Regions from separate parts of the Lysinibacillus sp. FSL K6-3209 genome, predicted to be linked through region 1. Evidence: riboswitches for the same ligand, from Rfam matches in the RefSeq annotation. Region 1 holds a riboswitch; the other holds the start of a gene.
The links. Region 1 has a riboswitch for S-adenosylmethionine ahead of MHH88_RS19745 (bifunctional homocysteine S-methyltransferase/methylenetetrahydrofolate reductase). Riboswitches for the same ligand answer to the same signal wherever they lie in the genome.
Positions count from the first base shown of each region.

Region 1 (5,328 bases):
ATTAAATAATCAATCACATGAAATTAAGCAATTGGCAAAAAAATCGCTTCAGGTGAGTACGTTAGCAGAAAGTCAAGCAATAGAAGGTCGCGAATGCTTACAACATCAATCTCAAAATATGTGTAATATTATTCAGTCAGTGGATGATATTACGGATAATATTAAACAATTAACGGATATGTCGAAAGAAATGGAAGCGATTATGAATGTTGTAACGAACATTGCCAACCAAACAAATCTGCTTGCTTTAAATGCAGCTATTGAAGCAGCCCGCGCTGGAGAGGCGGGGAAAGGCTTTAGTGTTGTGGCAGAGGAAGTACGTAAATTGTCTAGTCAGACGAAAGAATCTGTTACATCCGTTGCAAAATTATTAGAAAAAACGACAGAGCGAACGTCTAAACTGGCATATTCGCTTAGTAATATTCAGGCAGAGGTTGCTTCAGGTGAGGAGAACATGGCTCAAACTGAAGGACAGTTTAACAAAATATTAGATGCAATGACAGAAGCTAAGTGTCAAAATGACCTTATGGAAAAAGAGGTTCAGGCCGTTGCTCAGGTCCTTCATGAGCTTGGGCAAGCATTTAATGAGGTAACAAATTCAGCTGACAAATTAGCAAATGTCGCACAAAACTTAAACTAGGTGTCAGGCACTCAAACAATTTGAAATTGTTTGAGTGCCTGACACTTTATAGTGTTGCTAAATTTGTAATGGGTTGAACGTTATTGTTTGTGAAAAAAGTTTATACTAATAAGGAGAGAAATAACGAATTAGGGGCGATACTTTATGAAAACAATAGTTGTATTAGGTGGCGGCATTACTGGTTTATGTACGATGCATTATTTACAACGCCAAGTATTGCAAAAAAACATAGATGTCAAACTAGTGCTTGTTGAGAAAAATCCATACTTAGGTGGTAAGTTACATTCCGCTTATGAGCAAGGCTTCATTATGGAAACGGGTGCTGACTCAATTGTGGCTCGTCATAAAGGGGTCATGGAGCTGGTGCAGGAGCTTAATTTTGAACAGGAGCTAGTGTACAACGAAACAGGGATATCTTATATCTATACAAATGACGAATTACATGCGATCCCTGCTGATTCAACATTCGGTATTCCAATGAGTTTAGCGTCTCTTGAAGCAAGTACGCTAGTATCAGAAGCTGGTAAACAAATAGCATTGCAAGATTTAACAATGCCGAATAAAAGCTTTACTAAGGACAGCTCAATCGGTGAGTTTTTAACATATTACTTAGGGGAAGAACTTGTACAAAATCAAATTGCACCAGTATTAGCTGGGGTATACTCGGGTGACCTCCATCAACTGTCGATAGCTTCTACCTTACCGTACATAATCGACTATAAAAATGAGTACGGTAGTATTATTAAAGGTTTTGAGGCAAATCGCGAACAATTCGTGAAAGCTTCCAACAAAAAGTTTATTTCGTTTAAACAGGGCTTATCGTCACTTATCAATCGTCTTGAAGAAACGTTAACAAATGTAGAAATTATTAAAGGCGTAGCAACAACCAATGTAAAAAAACAGGAAAAACATTATACAATCACATTAGCAGATGGGAGGAAGTTTGAGGCTGGGCACGTAGTATTAGCACTGCCAAATGAAGCCGTGCAAAGCTTATTACTGGACCCATCTTTGGATCGCTATTTTAAAGAATTTACTACAGCCTCTGCCATCACCATATACTTAGGCTTTGATGTACCGGATGCAGTGCTACCAGCAGATGGGACAGGCTTTATTGTGTCACATAACTCGAATGTACAATGCAATGCCGCAACATGGACAAGCCGAAAATGGAAACATACATCTGCTAATAGTAAATTGCTTGTGCGCCTCTTTTATAAAAGCATTAACCCTGCATACGAAACATTACGTATGATGACAGATGAAGAATTGACAGCTGTAGCATTAGAGGATGTAAAGAAAAGCTTAGGCATTGATGAAAAACCAATGGTTGTAAATGTAGCCAAGTGGATCGATCAAATGCCAAAATACGATTTGGCACATCATGAGGCGTTGAAAGGCTTAACAGCGGAGCTTGCAGAACGGTATCCCAACTTATCGATAGCAGGTTGCTCATATTTCGGGGTAGGTATTGGTGCTTGTATTCAAAATGGTAAAAAAATAGGCGAAGCGCTTGCGGAAAAACTAGAATAACAGTGAAGTTAAAACTAAAATAATATTTTTTTCGGGAGAAATCTCCTTTGTTAAGTGAAATAGTCTTGACTCTATCGTCTGTAAACGATATGATTCTTTTAATTATTTGAAAAATTCATACTACATTCTTATCAAGAGAAGCAGAGGGACTGGCCCTATGAAGCTTCAGCAACCAACTTATGTCAGGTGCTAAATCCAGAAGACCTTTTTGGTCGAAGATGAGAAGGAACAACAATTGCGATTCGTTAAAGCCTTCTTTTTTGTAAAAGAAGGCTTTTTATATTTTGGATACAAGGAAAGAGAGGGCTACGATTTATGGGATTGCTAGAAAAGTTAAAAACACATGTGCTTACCGCGGATGGAGCCATTGGTACTGTATTATATGGCTACGGCTTAGAGTACTGTCATGAGGAAATGAATGTACAGAGACCGGAGTTAATTGAAAAAATTCATAGAGAATATATAGCTGCTGGTGCAGATGTCATTCAGACCAATACTTACGGTGCAAATGCGATTAAATTAGCACGTTACGGCTTAGAATCACGGGTTCAACAATTTAATGAAGCGGCAATCACGATTGCAAAACGAGCGGCAGCTGATGGCGGGCAATTTGTTTTAGGGACAATTGGGGGCATCCGTGGCATTCGTAAAAGTGATGCTACATTAGAGGAAATATTATTGACTGTTGAAGAACAAGCAAATGTGTTACTTGCAGGCAATCCTGATGGTCTTTTACTTGAAACGTATTATGATTTTGAAGAGTTAAGTGCAACATTAAAAATGTTACGCAGCAAAACAAAGCTACCAATTATTGCACAAGTATCCATGCATGAGCCGGGTGTGTTGCAAAATGGAATGACGTTAAATCAAGCATTACATGAGTTACAAGCTCTTGGTGCAGATGTAGTAGGCGTCAATTGCCGTTTAGGTCCCCATCATACAATTCAAGCATTTGAAGGTGTAGAGATTCCTGATAAAGCATTTATGTCAGCATATCCAAATGCGTCGCTACTAGATTTAGAGGATGGGCGTGTCGTGTATGAGTCAGAAGCTGATTATTTTGGCCGTGCAGCAGTTGCATTGCGTGACCAAGGTGTTCGTTTAATCGGTGGATGTTGTGGTACAACACCTAAGCATATAGCAGCTGCGAAGAAATATTTAGAAGAGTTAACGCCTGTTGAAGCAAAGTATACGAAACCTGAAAAAGTAGAGATTGTACGGGAAGCAGAACCTGCGACATATGAACCGCTACATGAAAAGGTGAAGCGCGAACGCTCGGTTATCGTAGAGTTAGATACTCCGAGACATCTAGAAATTGATGGTTTTATTCAAGGGGCAAAAAAATTATACGACGCAGGCGCAGATGTCGTGATGATGGCTGATAATTCGCTTGCATCTCCCCGCATTAGTAATGTCGCTATGGGTGCACTATTAAAGGAAACACATGGTGTACGACCGTTGACGCATATTACGTGCCGTGACCGTAACTTAATTGGTCTACAGTCCCATTTAATGGGCTTAAATGCACTTGGCATTCATGATGTTTTAGCGGTTACTGGAGATCCCACAAAGGTAGGAGACTTCCCAGGTGCCACAAGTGTTTATGATGTTTCATCCATGGAGCTTATTCAATTAATTAAACAGTTAAATGAGGGGATATCATTTTCCGGTAAGCCACTTCGTAAGAAAGCAAACTTTTCTGTTGCGGCAGCATTTAACCCGAATGTTCGTGTATTAGATCGGGCAGTAGCTCGCTTAGAGAAAAAAATCGAACATGGTGCAGATTACTTTATTTCACAACCAGTTTATACAAAAGAGAAAATTGTAGAAATTTATGAGGCAACAAAGCATTTAGATGCTCCAATTTATATCGGTATTATGCCAGTAACGAGCTATAAGAGCGCCGAGTTTTTACACCATGAAGTACCAGGGATTAAATTATCAGACGATGCACTATCACGTATGAAGGCGTGTGGTGAAGATAAAGAACGTTCAACATTAGAAGGGATTGCAATTGCCAAAGAGTTAGTAGAAGTAGCGGCAGAATATTTCAATGGTATTTATTTAATTACACCGTTTTTACGCTATGATATGACGCTTGAATTAATGAAATTTATCGGACAATTGGATGAACAGAAAAAAGGAGTAAGTATAGATGGCTAAGCACTTGATTGAAGAGCAACTAGAGAAACGAATTTTAATTCTGGATGGCGCAATGGGTACAATGCTTCAAAATGAAAACTTATCAGCAGAAGATTTTGGTGGTGAGGAGCTTGATGGTTGTAACGAGAATCTTGTATTAACGAGACCCGATGTGCTTGAAAAGGTTCATCGAAAATATTTAGAAGCTGGTGCGGATATCATTTGTACAAATACGTTTGGCGGTACACCTCTCGTATTAAACGAATATAATCTTGGGGCTAAGGCAGAAGAGATTAATAAACGTGCTGTGGAAATTGCACGTAAAGTAGTAGATGAGTTTTCTACTCCAGAATGGCCACGTTTCGTTGCGGGAGCGATGGGTCCAACAACGAAAACATTATCAGTCACTGGCGGTATTACCTTTGATGAACTAGAAGAAAACTTTTATGTACAGGCAAAGGCTTTAATTGAAGCGGGTTCAGATGTACTGCTACTTGAAACGAGTCAGGATATGCTCAATGTAAAAGCAGGGACACTAGGGGTGTCACGTGCGTTTGAAGAGACGGGCAAAGAATTGCCTGTTATGATTTCCGGGACGATTGAACCGATGGGTACAACATTAGCAGGGCAAACTATTGATGCTTTTTACATATCAATCGAACATATTAAGCCGCTTTCAGTCGGTTTAAACTGTGCAACTGGTCCAGAATTTATGACTGACCATATTCGTTCATTAGCGGAGCTTTCTACTGGTTATATTAGCTGTTATCCAAATGCTGGTTTGCCAGATGAGGAAGGTTGCTATCATGAATCACCCGAATCCTTATCACTAAAATTAAAAGGTTTTGCTGAAAAAGGCTGGCTGAATATTGTCGGTGGTTGTTGTGGGACAACACCAGCCCATATTGCAGCAATTAGAGAAGTACTGAAGGACGAAAAGCCACGTCAATTGCCTGAAGCTACACATGGTCATGTCGTATCCGGTATTGAACCTTTAGTGTACGATGATTCAA
Region 1 is NZ_CP150264.1:4,058,139-4,063,466, reverse strand. Features, by position in the region: gene MHH88_RS19755 (globin-coupled sensor protein) at 1-640, shown strand, start outside; gene hemG (protoporphyrinogen oxidase) at 785-2,173, shown strand; SAM riboswitch class I at 2,299-2,398, shown strand; gene MHH88_RS19745 (bifunctional homocysteine S-methyltransferase/methylenetetrahydrofolate reductase) at 2,489-4,336, shown strand; gene metH (methionine synthase) at 4,329-5,328, shown strand, end outside.

Region 2 (5,328 bases), 560 kb from region 1:
CACAGTACATGAAATAATAAGACGAATAACATAATGAATACATTCGTGACAATATAATACGAGGAGTTGAATGGCATGTTTTCATTTCAAGATTTGAATGGATTTCAAGTGGATTTAAGCTTTACAAGAGGGGAGTTTCAAGTTGAACCAAAGCATGTCCTTGTCTTTTTAAAACATGAACAGAAATGGCTATGTACGATTCATAAGCGTCGTGGCGTGGAAGTGCCAGGAGGGAAGGTAGAATCAGGCGAAACATTAGAGCAAGCTGCTGTTCGGGAAGTATTTGAAGAGACGGGTGTGCATGTGAAAAATCTTCAATGGTTTGCAGAATATGCTGTCCACGGTGAACTCTTGTTTTGTAAAACAGTCTTCACTGCGGAATTTGCCAGTCAGGAGAAGATAGATTTTGATTTGGAAACTTCGGGTATGGTGTGGTTAACTGATGAAGAGTTTGCAAACCATCCAAATTTAAGCTTCCATATGAAAGATGAAGGCATGCAAAAAATGCTAGAGGAGCTGAAGCGTTTTGACAATCAATGGTGAAATAGTTGAAAAACGTCCATATCCTTCACCGAATCCAGCTATTCGATTAACAGAAATTACGTATCTATCCCTTGGACTACGTGTCAAAGGCTTGCTAGCAGAGCCTAAAGCAGAAGGTACATATGACGGTTTTTTATATTTGCGTGGAGGTATGCAAAGTATCGGCATGGTAAGACCAGCACGTGTTGCACAATTTGCAGCCCAAGGTTTTATCGTGTTTGCCCCTTATTATCGGGGGAATAGAGGTGGAGAAGGCCGTGATGAGTTTGCAGGTCAAGATCGTTTTGATGCAGTGCATGGAGTAGATGTGCTAAAACAATTTTGCAACGATCATATCCATGTGTTTGGTTTTTCACGTGGAGGTATTATGGCGCTCTGGACGGCCATTTTACGGAAGGATATTACATCCGTTGTGACTTGGGCAGGCGTTTCGGATGCCACTGCTACATACTGGGAGCGAACCGATATGCGTCGTATGATGAAACGGATTATTGGTGGGACACCTAATCGTGTACCAGAAGCCTATGATGCACGCACACCTTTATTTCAAGTCGAAAAGATTACAGCCCCAGTGCTAATTATCCACGGCTATCGGGATGAAAATGTAGATATTGAGCATGCAAGGCAGTTAGCATTTTACTTAGAAGATGCCAATAAGGTGTATGAAACTTGGTATGATCAACGTTTTGCCCACCAATATCCACCAGCACAAAATCGTGAAATGGTTCGTGCATTATGTGAGTGGATGAAGAAACAGTGAAAATTGTTTGAGTGCCTGGCACTAAAAAAAGACACTAAAAAAAGGGAACGAATACATCGTTCCCTTTTTGTATGCATTATTTTAATGGACCACCAAGTTTAGTGATTGCTTCAGAAACATTTGAGAATTTCTTGAAGTTGTCGTTGAATAGACCAGCAAGTTCAGCAGCTTTCACATCGTAAGCAGCTTTATCTGACCAAGCATCGCGTGGGTTCAGTACTTCTGATGGTACACCTTCAACCGCTGTAGGGATGTGTAAGCCAAATACAGCGTCTTGAATTGTTTCAACGTTGTTTAGTTTTCCGTCGATAGCAGCACGTACCATTGAACGAGTATAAGAAAGCTTCATACGGCTACCTGTACCGTATTCGCCACCAGTCCAACCAGTGTTTACAAGGAATACTTGTGCGCCATGCTCATCGATTTTTTGACCTAACATTTCTGCATACACAGTTGCTGGAAGTGGAAGGAATGGAGAACCGAAACATGTAGAGAATACTGGTTCTGGCTCTGTTACACCACGTTCAGTACCTGCAAGTTTAGATGTGAAACCACTTAGGAAGTGATACATTGCTTGTTCTTTTGTTAATTTACTGATTGGAGGTAAAACACCAAAAGCATCAGCAGTTAAGAAAACGATTGTTTTTGGGTGACCTGCAACAGATGGATCAACGATATTTTCGATATATTGGATTGGATAAGCAACACGTGTATTTTCTGTTAATGAACCATCATCGTAATCGCAAACACGAGTTTCAGGATCTACAGCTACGTTCTCTAGTACAGAACCGAAGCGGATTGCGTTGTAGATTTCAGGTTCTTTTTCAGCAGAAAGGTTAATTGTTTTTGCGTAGCAACCGCCCTCAATGTTAAATACGCCGTTGTCAGACCAACCGTGCTCATCGTCACCGATTAATTTGCGGTCAGGATCAGCCGATAAAGTCGTTTTACCAGTACCAGATAAACCGAAGAATAATGCTACATCACCAGCTTCTCCAACGTTTGCTGAACAGTGCATTGATAGGATACCTTGTTGCGGTAAAAGGTAGTTCATAATACCGAAAATAGATTTTTTAATTTCACCAGCATATTCAGTACCACCGATTAGGATGATTTTCTTTTCAAGTGATACAATGATGAATGTTTCAGAAGCTGTACCATCAACAGCTGGATCTGCTTTAAAGTTAGGAGCTGAAATAATTGTGAAATCAGCAACGTGAGAAGCTAATTCTTCTTCAGTTGGACGGATAAATAATTGATGGGCGAAAAGATTGTGCCAAGCATATTCATTGATTACTTGAATACTTAATTGTGAATCTTTGTCAGCACCTGCAAAACCTTTAAATACAAATAATTCGTCACGTTCTTTTAAGTATTTAACTACTTTTACATATAAGTTATCGAACACTTCAGAAGAAATTGGTTGGTTTACTTTACCCCAGTCAATTTTATCTTTTGTGCTTTCTTCTTCTACCGTATATTTATCTTTAGGTGAACGACCAGTGTATTTGCCAGTTTCTGCACGAACTGCGCCATCTACTGTTAACATTGCCTCACCACGAGATGTAGCTTTTTCAGCTAATTGTGGTACTGAAAGTTGAACGTTAATGTTCCCGCCGTTTAATAATTCCTTCAGTTCGTTTGCAATTTCTACTGAATTCATCGATTAAATACCATCCTTTTTTATAGTATTCCCTTGAGTTTGAGGGAGTTTTTCTTAATTTCAAAAATAGTATAACACAATTGCTTTAATAATCTATACTAATTCAAAAATTATTTTCGAGTTTTAAATACTTTTCAACAAAACGACATAAAATAATTGACATTGTTCTACCTTTTCCGTAAGATGAGGAATTGAACGGATACTCTTATCCCGAGCTGGTGGAGGGTCAGGCCCTGTGAAACCCGGCAACCTGCATGAACTATTTCACGACATGCGTTGGTGCCAACCTGATGCAAGGGGATACCCCTTGAACGATAAGAGTGAAAGGTTACGCAGTCATTATTCCTTTCCTCATGTTAAGTACACGTGAGAAAAGGATTTTTTTTATTTTTAAAATGAATGTAAAGGTAAGTATGTGCAATTCTTTCCTTATTATAATGACGGATCTTTCGAAATCCTCATGTTAAAAGCAACAACGGCTTGAGAGTTCAATCCTTTAGGAGCGGACTTGACATGGGTAATGAGTACCGTATTAATTTCGCAAATACTATTTGTAAGAGTAATAGGAGGAAAACCAAATGACAAACCGTCGATTGTTTACATCAGAGAGTGTAACAGAAGGACATCCCGATAAAATTTGTGATCAAATCTCGGATGCTATTTTAGATGCCATTTTAACAGAAGATCCTAATGCCCGTGTAGCGTGTGAAACAACAGTCACAACAGGCTTAGTATTAGTAGCAGGAGAAATTACTACTTCTACTTATGTAGATATTAAAGGCATTGTGCGTGATACAGTAGCAGAAATCGGCTATACACGAGGCAAGTATGGCTTTGATGCTGAAAACTTAGCTGTACTAGTCGCAATCGGAGAGCAATCACCTGATATTGCCCAAGGTGTAGACCAAGCATTAGAAGCGCGTGAAGGTTCAATGACAGATGCGGATATTGAAGCGATTGGTGCAGGTGACCAAGGATTAATGTTCGGTTATGCATGTAATGAAACACCTGAATTAATGCCTTTACCAATTAGTTTAGCGCATAAATTGGCTCGTCGTTTAACAGAAGTACGTAAATCAGGTGAATTAGCATATTTACGTCCAGATGGTAAAACGCAAGTAACAATTGAGTATGATGAAAACAATGTCCCTGTTCGTGTTGATACGATCGTTATTTCAACTCAGCATGATGAAGAAGCAACACTTGAACAAATTCAAGCAGATTTAAAAGCATTAGTAATTGCTCCAGTAGTTCCTAGTGAGTTATTAGATGCACAGACTAAATACTTCATCAACCCAACTGGTCGTTTTGTTATTGGTGGTCCAAAAGGAGATGCTGGACTTACTGGTCGTAAAATCATCGTTGATACATACGGTGGTTATGCACGTCATGGTGGTGGTGCATTCTCTGGTAAGGATGCTACGAAAGTGGACCGTTCAGCAGCCTATGCAGCTCGTTATGTAGCGAAAAATATTGTTGCAGCTGGTTTAGCAGAACGTGCAGAAGTACAGCTTGCTTATGCTATCGGTGTAGCGCAACCGGTATCGATTGCCGTTGATACGTTTGGTACAGGACGAGTAAGTGAAAGTGAAATCGTAAAATGGGTTCGCGAACTTTTCGATCTACGTCCAGCAGGCATCATTAAAATGCTTGATTTACGTCGTCCAATTTATAAACAAACGGCTGCATACGGTCACTTTGGCCGTACAGATTTAAATGTACCTTGGGAAAATACGGACAAGGCAGATGCACTAAGAGAAAAAGCGAGTTTATAATCTGTTTTATCAAGAACATTCGATTTGGTAATGAACAAACGTAAATGTTTTATTGAAAGGGGCTAGCTAGTGGCCCCTTTTTATCTTGCCTTTCACATTTCTTCTTACTGCTACTAGGTCGGGGAGAAATGCACCTTCTATTTAAATTGTGAAGGCAACTAGTGCTCTCTAATCAAGTGAAAGACTTAAGCGAACTTTACGTAAGTGATTGAAAAAATTCGCTTTCTTCCCGTACGTCTAGCATACAAGATGTACTGAAGGCGGTTGGAAGAAAATTGCGAATTTATTTCATAAAGAGTTGTTTCGTATTTAAACACCTACAACTATGGGGCAATGTGCCCGAATTGAGCAACCATTATTTTTGAAGAGATTTGTAATATTGTCCTTTTTCCGCGTATTCTCTAACGATACGTTCCATATCTTCTTTATCTTCAGCATTTAATTCACGTACAACTTTCGCTGGACGTCCTAATGCTAAACAATTGGGAGGTATGACTTTACCTGGAGGGACAAGACTACCCGCACCGATAAATGCACCTTCTCCTATCTCTGCCCCATCTAACACAATTGATCCCATACCAATTAAG
Region 2 is NZ_CP150264.1:3,495,599-3,500,926, reverse strand. Features, by position in the region: gene MHH88_RS17000 (XRE family transcriptional regulator) at 1-17, shown strand, start outside; gene MHH88_RS16995 (NUDIX domain-containing protein) at 76-543, shown strand; gene MHH88_RS16990 (prolyl oligopeptidase family serine peptidase) at 527-1,303, shown strand; gene pckA (phosphoenolpyruvate carboxykinase (ATP)) at 1,380-2,966, opposite strand; SAM riboswitch class I at 3,169-3,287, shown strand; gene metK (methionine adenosyltransferase) at 3,545-4,741, shown strand; gene MHH88_RS16975 (gamma carbonic anhydrase family protein) at 5,097-5,328, opposite strand, start outside.
Region 2: linked by a shared signal. The riboswitch ahead of metK (methionine adenosyltransferase) and the one ahead of MHH88_RS19745 (bifunctional homocysteine S-methyltransferase/methylenetetrahydrofolate reductase) in region 1 are both predicted to bind S-adenosylmethionine.